2 regions of the Nocardia sp. NPDC058244 genome follow, and region 2 is predicted to be linked to the other one. Evidence: predicted binding sites of a transcription regulator. Region 2 holds the regulator's gene; the other holds the start of a gene.
The links. The regulator HspR, encoded in region 2, represses chaperone genes until heat shock. The targets are predictions, from matches to a motif close to ANNTGAGTNNNNNNNACTCANNT.
Positions count from the first base shown of each region.

Region 1: a site for HspR is predicted at 2,413-2,435, ahead of lon (endopeptidase La). Genes of this name have one in related genera too.

Region 1 is NZ_JBHVWX010000001.1:124,356-128,776, forward strand. It holds gene ACFVW6_RS00565 (DUF3068 domain-containing protein) at 1-151, shown strand, start outside; gene ACFVW6_RS00570 (hypothetical protein) at 222-1,187, opposite strand; gene ACFVW6_RS00575 (hypothetical protein) at 1,184-2,269, opposite strand; gene lon (endopeptidase La) at 2,450-4,421, shown strand, end outside.
Region 2 is NZ_JBHVWX010000001.1:415,268-419,688, forward strand. It holds gene grpE (nucleotide exchange factor GrpE) at 1-348, shown strand, start outside; gene dnaJ (molecular chaperone DnaJ) at 373-1,554, shown strand; gene ACFVW6_RS01900 (heat shock protein transcriptional repressor HspR) at 1,686-2,033, shown strand; gene ACFVW6_RS01905 (FAD-binding oxidoreductase) at 2,638-3,807, shown strand; gene ACFVW6_RS01910 (FAD-binding oxidoreductase) at 3,804-4,421, opposite strand, start outside.

The DNA of each region.
Region 1 (4,421 bases), 290 kb from region 2:
GTTCGGCAAGACCCTGCCGATCATCCTGGGCATCCTGGGCGCGATCCTGCTCATCGCCGGCGCCGTCCTCGGCGTCCTGAGCTCGGGCGGTTCCACCGGTCGTCGCACCTACGACCCGCCCACCGAACAGATCCGTACCACGAACCTCTAGCTCGGTTCCCCTGCACAGCGCGGCCTCCCCGGATCACTCCGGGGAGGCTTCGTTGTTTCACGACGTCGTTTCACGGCGCGTACGCGGCCCAGTCCGGCCGGTTCAGCAGGTCCAGATAGCGTTCGCTCATCCGCGCCCACCCGGTGGGCTCCGCGCGCCGCACGTAGTCGGCCAGGGTGCCCACGTGCCGGTAGCGGTCGGTCGACGGCTCCAAGCGCGCTACCTGTCTCGAGTGCGCGTCGAGCACCCGCGCCGCCGCCGGATACTCGTCGAGCGTGAGACCCGCTCCCGCGCAGTAGGTCATCGCCGACAGCAGCACGGTGGTGTGGTGGACGAGGTCGAGATCGGGGTCGTCGGCGGTGATCGCGGTGGCGAGGTCGGCCGCGATCGCGACCTTCCCCGCGACATACCCGTCGAGATAACTGCCCCGGCACGAATTACGCAACAACCAGTCCCGGACGGTCGAACCTCGGTGCTCGCACAGCTTCTCGACCACGATCTCCCGCCCCCACTCGTCGACCCGTGGGCCGAGCCACAGCAGCGCGGCGGTCCCGTCCCGGCACCGCGCCAACGCGTCGACGACCAAGCGTGAGAAGGCATCCGACAGCAATCCGATCGTCCGCAACAGCGGAATATCGGTGTCGTCGGGCACCGTGCCGAGCAGCGCCAGCCCGATCCGCACCGCGCACCGATCCGTTCCCCGGCGCACCAGCCAGCGCCCGGTCGCCCGCACCCGCTCGGCGTCGACGCGCAGCGCCGCGGCCACCACGTGCTCGTTCCGGTACGGCGGGACGTGCACGCGGTGGCAGTCCGCGGCCAGGTCGACCGGTGACCGTGCGGGGTCACCGAAATGCGCGTCGAGGAGCGCGGCCAGCGCCATGCCCTCGGCTCGCCGGTGCCCGGAATGCGAAGGGGCGGCGCCGAAGCCGTGCCACGGATCGTCGGGAAAGGGATACCCCTCCTGCGGCAGCGGCGCTTCCGGCGACTCGCGATGCAAGCGCATCGCGTGGTCGAACAGCGAAACCGGCGCCGTCATGACGTGAAGGGGGCGAGGTCGAGCCGCGCGCCGACCGCCTGCCGCAGCCACAGCACCCGGAAATCGCCCCGCGCCAAACCGGTTCGCGCAGTCGCTTCCCATTCCGGCTGGTTCAGCAAAGTGAGGTACCGGTCGATTGCCTGCTCCCTGCCCCGCCACTCCCGTGTCGACGGCCGCAGGAGGTAGTCGGCGAGGTTCGCAAGATTCCCGTAGCGATGGGTTGTCGGTGCCAGGCGCGCCACATGTTTCGAGTGCGCCGCCAGGACGTTCGGCGCCGCCGGATACTCGTCGAGCGTGAGACCCATTCCCGCGCAGTCGGTCATCGCGGACAGCAGGACACCGGTGTGGTGGACGAGGTCGAGATCGGGGTCGTCGCCGGTGATCACGCTGGCGAGGTCGGCCGCAATCGCGACCTCGGCCGCGAAGTACTGGTTGTGGTACTCCCCGTTGCATGATCGCCGCAACAGCCAATCCCGGGCGTGCACACCGTAAGCGGCGCACAGCTTTTCGACGACAGTGACGCGGCCCCAACCTTCGACGCGGTCACCGAGCCACAGCAGTCCGGACAATGCGCCCCGGCAACGCGCCATCGTGTCCACCACGAGCGGACCGAAACCCTCCGACAGCAGCCCGATCGTCTGCAACAGCGGGATGTCGCCGCCCTCGGGCGCGGTTTCGAGCAGTGCCAGTCCAATCGTCACCGCACAGCGATCGGTGCCCCGCCGGACGAGCCACCGGCCGGTCCGGCGGACCCGCTCGATCTCCACCCGCCGGGCCGCGGCGACCACATGCTCGGTCCGAAACAGCGGGACGTGCACCTGATGACACGCGTCGGCCAGGTCGGCGGGCGTGCTGGCGGGATCGGCGAAATGCGCGTCGAGCAGGGCCGCGAGGTCGAGACCTACGGTCCGTCGATCTTTCGGGCGGCGTGGTGTGTCCCCGCGCCCGTGCCATGACTCATCGGGGTAGGGATCTCCGCTCCGCTCCAGCGGCGCGTCGGGTGATTCTCGATGCAGGCGCATCGCGTGGTCGAACAGGGAGGTCGGCGATCCGGGCAATTCCGTCCCGGTCACGTCGCGCATCAGGCGCGGGGGGACTCGATTCGATCAGTCATGGCGCTGATGCTGTCACACCGGGCGGAGTCCGGACAAGCCCTGGTCGGGACGGTCGAATGTTCGCCGTCAGTGAACCGGGGCACGGGCCGGAACAAACGGGTACCCGACTGGGTTGAGTCAGCAAAGCTCAACTTTGGAAGGGTCGACATGACTACAGCTCAGAACCTGCCGGTGCTGTTCCTGACCGATCCGATCGTGCTGCCGGGCATGGTCGTGCCCATCGAATTGGACGAATCCGCGCAGGCCGCCATCGACGCCGCGCAGGCCGGGAAGACCGGCGCCGTGCTCGTCGCGCCCCGGCTGGACGAAGGGTACGCCTCCTACGGCGTCGTCGCCTCGATCGAGCAGGTCGGGCGCATGCGCGGTGGCGCTCCCGCCGCCGTATTGAAGGCCGAGCGCAGGGCGCGGATCGGGCACGGCGTGACCGGGCCCGGCGCCGCCCTGTGGGTGGAGGCCGAACCGGTCGAGGAGGTGGCGCCCGACGAGCGGACCACCGAGCTGGCCGCCGAATACAAGAAGCTGGTCGTCGCGGTGCTGCAGCGTCGGGAGGCGTGGCAGATCATCGACATCGTCAACCAGCTCGACAACCCCGACGCCATCGCCGACACGGCGGGCTACGCGCCGTACCTGTCCAACGAGCAGAAACGGGAACTGCTCGAGACCCCGGATGTCGTCACCCGGCTGACCAAGCAGATCGAGTGGATCACCGAGCACATCGCCGAGGTGGAGGTCACCGACAAGATCTCCGAGGACGTCCGCGAGGGCATGGAGAAGAGCCAGCGCGAGTTCCTGCTGCGCCAGCAGCTCAACGCCATCCGCAAGGAACTCGGCGAGGACGAACCCGACGGCGCCGACGACTACCGCGCCCGCGTGGAGAACGCCGACCTGCCCGAGAACGTGCGCGCCGAGGCGCTGCGCGAGGTCGGCAGGCTGGAGCGGGCCAGCGACCAGAGCCCGGAATCGGGCTGGATCCGCACCTGGCTCGACACCGTGCTCGACCTGCCGTGGACGGTGAAGACCGAGGACAGCACCGACGTCTCGGCCGCCCGTGCCGTGCTCGACGCCGATCACCACGGCCTGGACGAGGTGAAGGACCGCATGGTCGAGTACCTGGCGGTGCGTTCGCGCCGGGCCGCCCGTGGCCTCGAGGTCGTCGGTGGACGCGGCTCGGGCGCGGTGCTCGTGCTGGTCGGTCCGCCCGGTGTCGGCAAGACCTCGCTGGGTGAGTCGGTCGCGAAGGCGCTGGGCCGCAAGTTCGTTCGCGTCGCCCTGGGCGGCGTGCGCGACGAGGCCGAGATCCGGGGCCACCGGCGCACCTACGTGGGCGCGCTGCCCGGCCGGATCGTGCGCGCGGTGAAGGAGGCGGGGTCGATGAATCCCGTCGTGCTGCTGGACGAGATCGACAAGGTCGGCTCCGACTTCCGCGGTGACCCGGCGGCGGCGCTGCTCGAGGTCCTCGACCCCGCGCAGAACCACACCTTCCGCGATCACTACCTGGACCTGGACCTCGACCTGTCGAACGTGCTGTTCATCGCGACGGCCAATGTCATGGACACCATCCCCGGCCCGCTGCTGGACCGGATGGAGCTCATCACCGTCGACGGCTACACCGAGGCCGACAAGGTGGCCATCGCCCGCGACTTCCTGGTGCCCCGGCAGCTGGAACGCAACGCGCTGACCGCCGAGGAGGTCTCGATCACCGACGCGGCGCTGCGCGAGATCGCGGCGAACTACACCCGCGAGGCGGGCGTGCGCCAGATGGAGCGACTGGTGGCGAAAGCCTTGCGCAAGGCGGCGACCCGCCTGGTCGCGGGCGAGGCCGGTCGCCCGGACGAGCGGACGCTGGTCGACAACGGTTCGCTCGGTGCGGGCGCCGTGCTCGGGTACGACCCCGGGCTCGGTTACGACAACGTCATCGACATCGAGTCCGGCCCACAGCCGGCCGGTCGGCCGACGAGTCTCGTGGTCGACGTCGACAACCTGACCGACTACCTCGGCCGTCCCCGCTTCACCCCGGACTCGGTGGAACGCACCGCCGTCCCCGGCGTGGCGACGGGTCTGGCGGTCACCGGTGCCGGTGGCGATGTGCTCTACATCGAGGCCAACGCCGCCGAGGGCG
Region 2 (4,421 bases):
GCCAAGGCCGCGGTGGTGACCGAGTTGCTCGGTGTGCTCGACGATCTGGACCGGGCCAGGGCGCACGGCGACCTGGAGACCGGCCCGCTCAAGGCCGTCGCCGACAAGCTCGAGACCGCGCTGACCAAGCAGGGTCTCGTCGAATTCGGTGGCGTCGGTGACCCGTTCGACCCCACGCTGCACGAGGCCGTGCAGCACGAGGGTTCGGGCGCGGATCCGGTGATCGGCCTGGTCATGCGCAAGGGCTATCGGTTCGGCGACCGGGTGCTTCGGCACGCGCTGGTCGGGGTAACCGATGCCGAGGCCGTGGGGGCATCGGATTCGGATGCCGACGGCGACACTCAATAACAACTCGAGAGGAGGAGATGCCCGGTGAGCCAACGGGAGTGGATCGAGAAGGACTTCTACAAGGAGCTGGGTGTCTCCTCCGGCGCCTCGCAGGACGAGATCAAGAAGGCCTACCGCAAGCTCGCCCGCGACCTGCACCCGGACTCCAACCCGGGTGACACCAAGGCCGAGGAGCGGTTCAAGGCGGTCAGCGAGGCCAATGCCGTGCTGTCGGATCCGGCCAAGCGCAAGGAGTACGACGAGACGCGTCGCCTGTTCGCGGGCGGCGGCGGGCGCGGCTACGGCGGCGGCGGGTTCACCCCCGGCGCCGGCGGCGGCTTCTCGCAGGACTTCAACATCGGTGACATCTTCGGCCAGGCCGGCGGCGCCGGTGCGGGCGACGGTGGGCTCGGCGATCTGCTGGGCGGGCTGTTCAACCGGGGCGGCGCGCGGGGCGCGAGCCGTCCGCGCCGTGGCTCCGATGTGGAGACCGAGACGACGCTGGGCTTCCGCGAGGCGGCGCAGGGTGTCACCGTTCCGCTGCGGATGACCAGTCCGTCGCCGTGCACCACGTGTCACGGCAGCGGCGCCAAGCCGGGCACCAGCCCGCGAGTGTGTCCGCACTGCAACGGTTCCGGTGTGGTCAGCCGCAATCAGGGCGCGTTCGGTTTCAGCGAGCCCTGTGACGACTGCCGCGGCACCGGGTCGATCATCGACGACCCCTGCACCGACTGCTCGGGCACCGGCATCCAGAACCGGACCCGCACCATCACGGTGCGGATTCCGCCGGGTGTCAGTGACGGGCAGAAGATCCGGCTGGCCGGGCAGGGCGAAGCTGGCCTGCGTGGGGCGCCCTCGGGCGACCTCTACGTGACCGTGCACGTCAGCCAGGACAAGGTGTTCGGCCGTCAGGGCGACGACCTCACCCTGGTGCTCCCGGTGAGCTACAGCGAATTGGTGCTGGGGACAACTGTTTCCGTGCCGACGCTGGACGGCCGGGTCGGCGTGAAGGTGCCGCCGGGCACCGCCGACGGGCGTATCCTGCGGGTACGCGGTCGTGGTGTGCCCAAGCGCGGCGCGGCGGGCGGCGCCGGTGACCTGCTGGTCACGGTGAAGGTCGCGGTTCCGCAGAACCTGGACTCCGACGCCACCGATGCGCTCAAGCGCTATCAGGAGGCCGAGCGGGCCGGTGGCTTCGATCCGCGTGCGGGATGGGCGGGTGCTTGATGGCCCCGCGCATCGAGCTCAGCGCCCGGAGGAGGTAGCGCAGCGTGACCACGGAGGGCGTCGGGAGAGGCGCAGATCAGGATCGGGCTCCGAAGTCCGCGTCGGGTGGGACCTCGCGTGCCGAGTTCTTCATGATCTCGGTGGCGGCTCAGCTGGCGGGTATGCACGCGCAGACGCTGCGCACGTACGACCGGCTGGGTTTGGTCACCCCCCAACGCACTTCGGGTGGCGGACGCCGGTACTCGGCCCGCGACGTCGAGCTGCTGCGCGAAGTGCAGCGGCTGTCGCAGGACGAGGGCGTCAACCTCGCCGGCATCAAGCGCATCATCGAGCTCACCAATCAGGTGGAGGCGCTGCAACAGCGCGTCGAGGAGATGAGCGCCGAGCTGGAGCAGTTGCGGGCGGGCTACCGGCCCGACCTGTCACCGCCCCAGCGCAGCACCGCGCTCGTGGTCTGGCAGCCACGGCACCGACGCTGAGTTCCATGTTTCGACCGGGCCCCCGGTTCGCGATCCGCTCCCGCGGTCGCGGGCCGGGGGCTCGGTCAATCCCCGGCGACCGGCTGGTGATTCTCCAGCAACCTCTTTATTCGTGATCTTGCTCCGGGTGTCACCCGGTGCAACGCTGTGAGGTGGGGATATATCTCGGAACCATCACGGAAGTTTGCTGGAAGGACGCTGAATTCGGACCAATCGGAGCCTGTTTCCGCAGGAGAATCCCGGCGCTCCGACCCACCCTTCCCGCGTGTCGCGGCACGGCGCGTCGGATTTCGGGGCCTCGGATTCGTAGCGGAAGGGTCGCTCTACCAGGCACATCGGTGCGGGATTGATGCTTTTGCGGGCAAGATCAGCAAAGTGTGAGGTAGCGTTCACCCGTCTTTAACGATCTTGAGGTATGTTTTCAGGTGATACTGATGAGTACCGTATGGTTTTTAGAGAATTACACTCGTGATGTTTAAGAGTACGATTACGAAGCTGGCAAACCTCGCCTAGACTTCTCGCATCGGCTGCTGACGAGTGTCCTCCCAGCCCGTCACTCGCCGGCGCGGCTAGCGTTCGATGGCGAAACGAGGTTGTGACACATATGGATTCGCGGACTGTCGCTTTGATCCGAACTACGTTCAAGGCGGTTGCTGCGGAAGACGGTGGGCCCGAGAAGCTAGCCAGGTCGTTCTACTCGATCCTGTTCACGGACTATCCCGGCGTCCGCGACTACTTCCCGGCCGCCATGGACTCCCAGCGTGACCGGCTCGTCAAGGCGATCTCCTACGCACTCGACCGGCTGGAAGAGCCGGACAAGCTGCTTCCCTTCCTGGCCCAGCTCGGGCGCGATCACCGCAAGTACGGCGTGCAACCCGCGCACTACGTCGCGGTCGCCAACTCGCTGAAGTCGGCCATGCGCCAATTCGCCGGCACCGAGATGTGGACCGACGAGGTCGCCAGCGCCTGGGACGAGGGTCTGGCCACCATCAGCGGCGCGATGATCAGCGCCGCCGACAAGGAGACGACGCCCGCCGCCTGGAGCGCGACCGTGGTCGAACGCCGGGAGGTGCTGCGCAATCTCGCGGTCATCCGGGTGCAGCTCGATCAGCCGATGCAGTACGCGGCGGGCCAGTACCTCAGCGTCCAGGTGCCGGCGCGGCCCCGGATGTGGCGCTACCTCTCCCCGGCCAACCCCGCGAACGCCAACGGCGAGATCGAGTTCCACGTGCGCAGCGTGCTCGGCGGCTGGGTGAGCCCGGCCATGGTCTCGCACACCACCGTCGGCGACCAGTGGCTGCTCGGATCGCCGCTCGGCGGGCTCGGCGTGCCCCGCAACACCAAGCGCAAGATGCTGATGGTCGGCTGCGGCACCGGCATCGCGCCGCTGCGCGCGCAGATCATGGCGATGGCCCAGCGCCGGGTGAACCCGAAGGTCCACCTGTTCGTCGGCGGCCACCACCCCTGCGACCTCTACGACCTGCAGGTCCTGAGCCAGCTGGCCATCGCCAACAAGTGGCTCACCGTCACCCCGGTCAGCGAGAGCGACGAGAACCCCTGGTGGTTCTACGATTCCGGCGAACCCCAGGCCGAACTCCCCGGCCTCGAACCCCGGATGACCGGCCAGATCGGCAAGGTCGTCGCCAGCTACGGCCCCTGGGCCGACCGCGACGTCCAGATCGTCGGCTCGCCCTCCATGGTCCAGACCACCAAGTTCCGCCTGATGGCCGCGGGCACGCAGGCCAAGTCGATCCGCCACGACCCCCTGTTCTAGGCCCCCTCGGCGGTGATGTTCGCCGGGGGAGTGCCGGATTCGATCAGCCGGTCGACCGTGGTGCGGACCATGGCGGGGGAGCCGCAGACCAGGACCTGCTGACCGAACGGGCCGTGCGCGGCGGCCACATCCGCGAGCGTGCCGTGCAGCATCTCGGCGGGGGCGAAGCCGATGTCGACGCGGGAGTGCTCGTGCCATTCGTCGCGGATCGACGGATCGTCGGGGCTCTCGACCACGGGAATCACCGTCAGCCAGGGCAATTCGCCGGACAGCAGGAACAGCATGTCCGAGGCGTAGAGGTCGCGCGGGGAGCGGCCACCGTAGAACAGGTACGTGCGCGGCGGATTCTCCCGCCGGGCCAGCTCGAGGATCTGGGCGCGCATCGGCGCCAGACCGGTCCCGCCCGCGATCATCACCACCTCGGTGGCCTCGGGATCGACGTGGAAGACGCCGTAGGGCGCGTTGATCCGCCACTGATCGCCGGGCTTGGTGTCGGCGACGATCGAACTCGAGCACCAGCCGCCGGGCACCGTGCGCACGTGGAATTCCAGCTTGCCGTCCAGCGAGGGCGGCAGCGCGGGGGAGAGCCTGCGCCGCACGCCGGGATGCTGGGG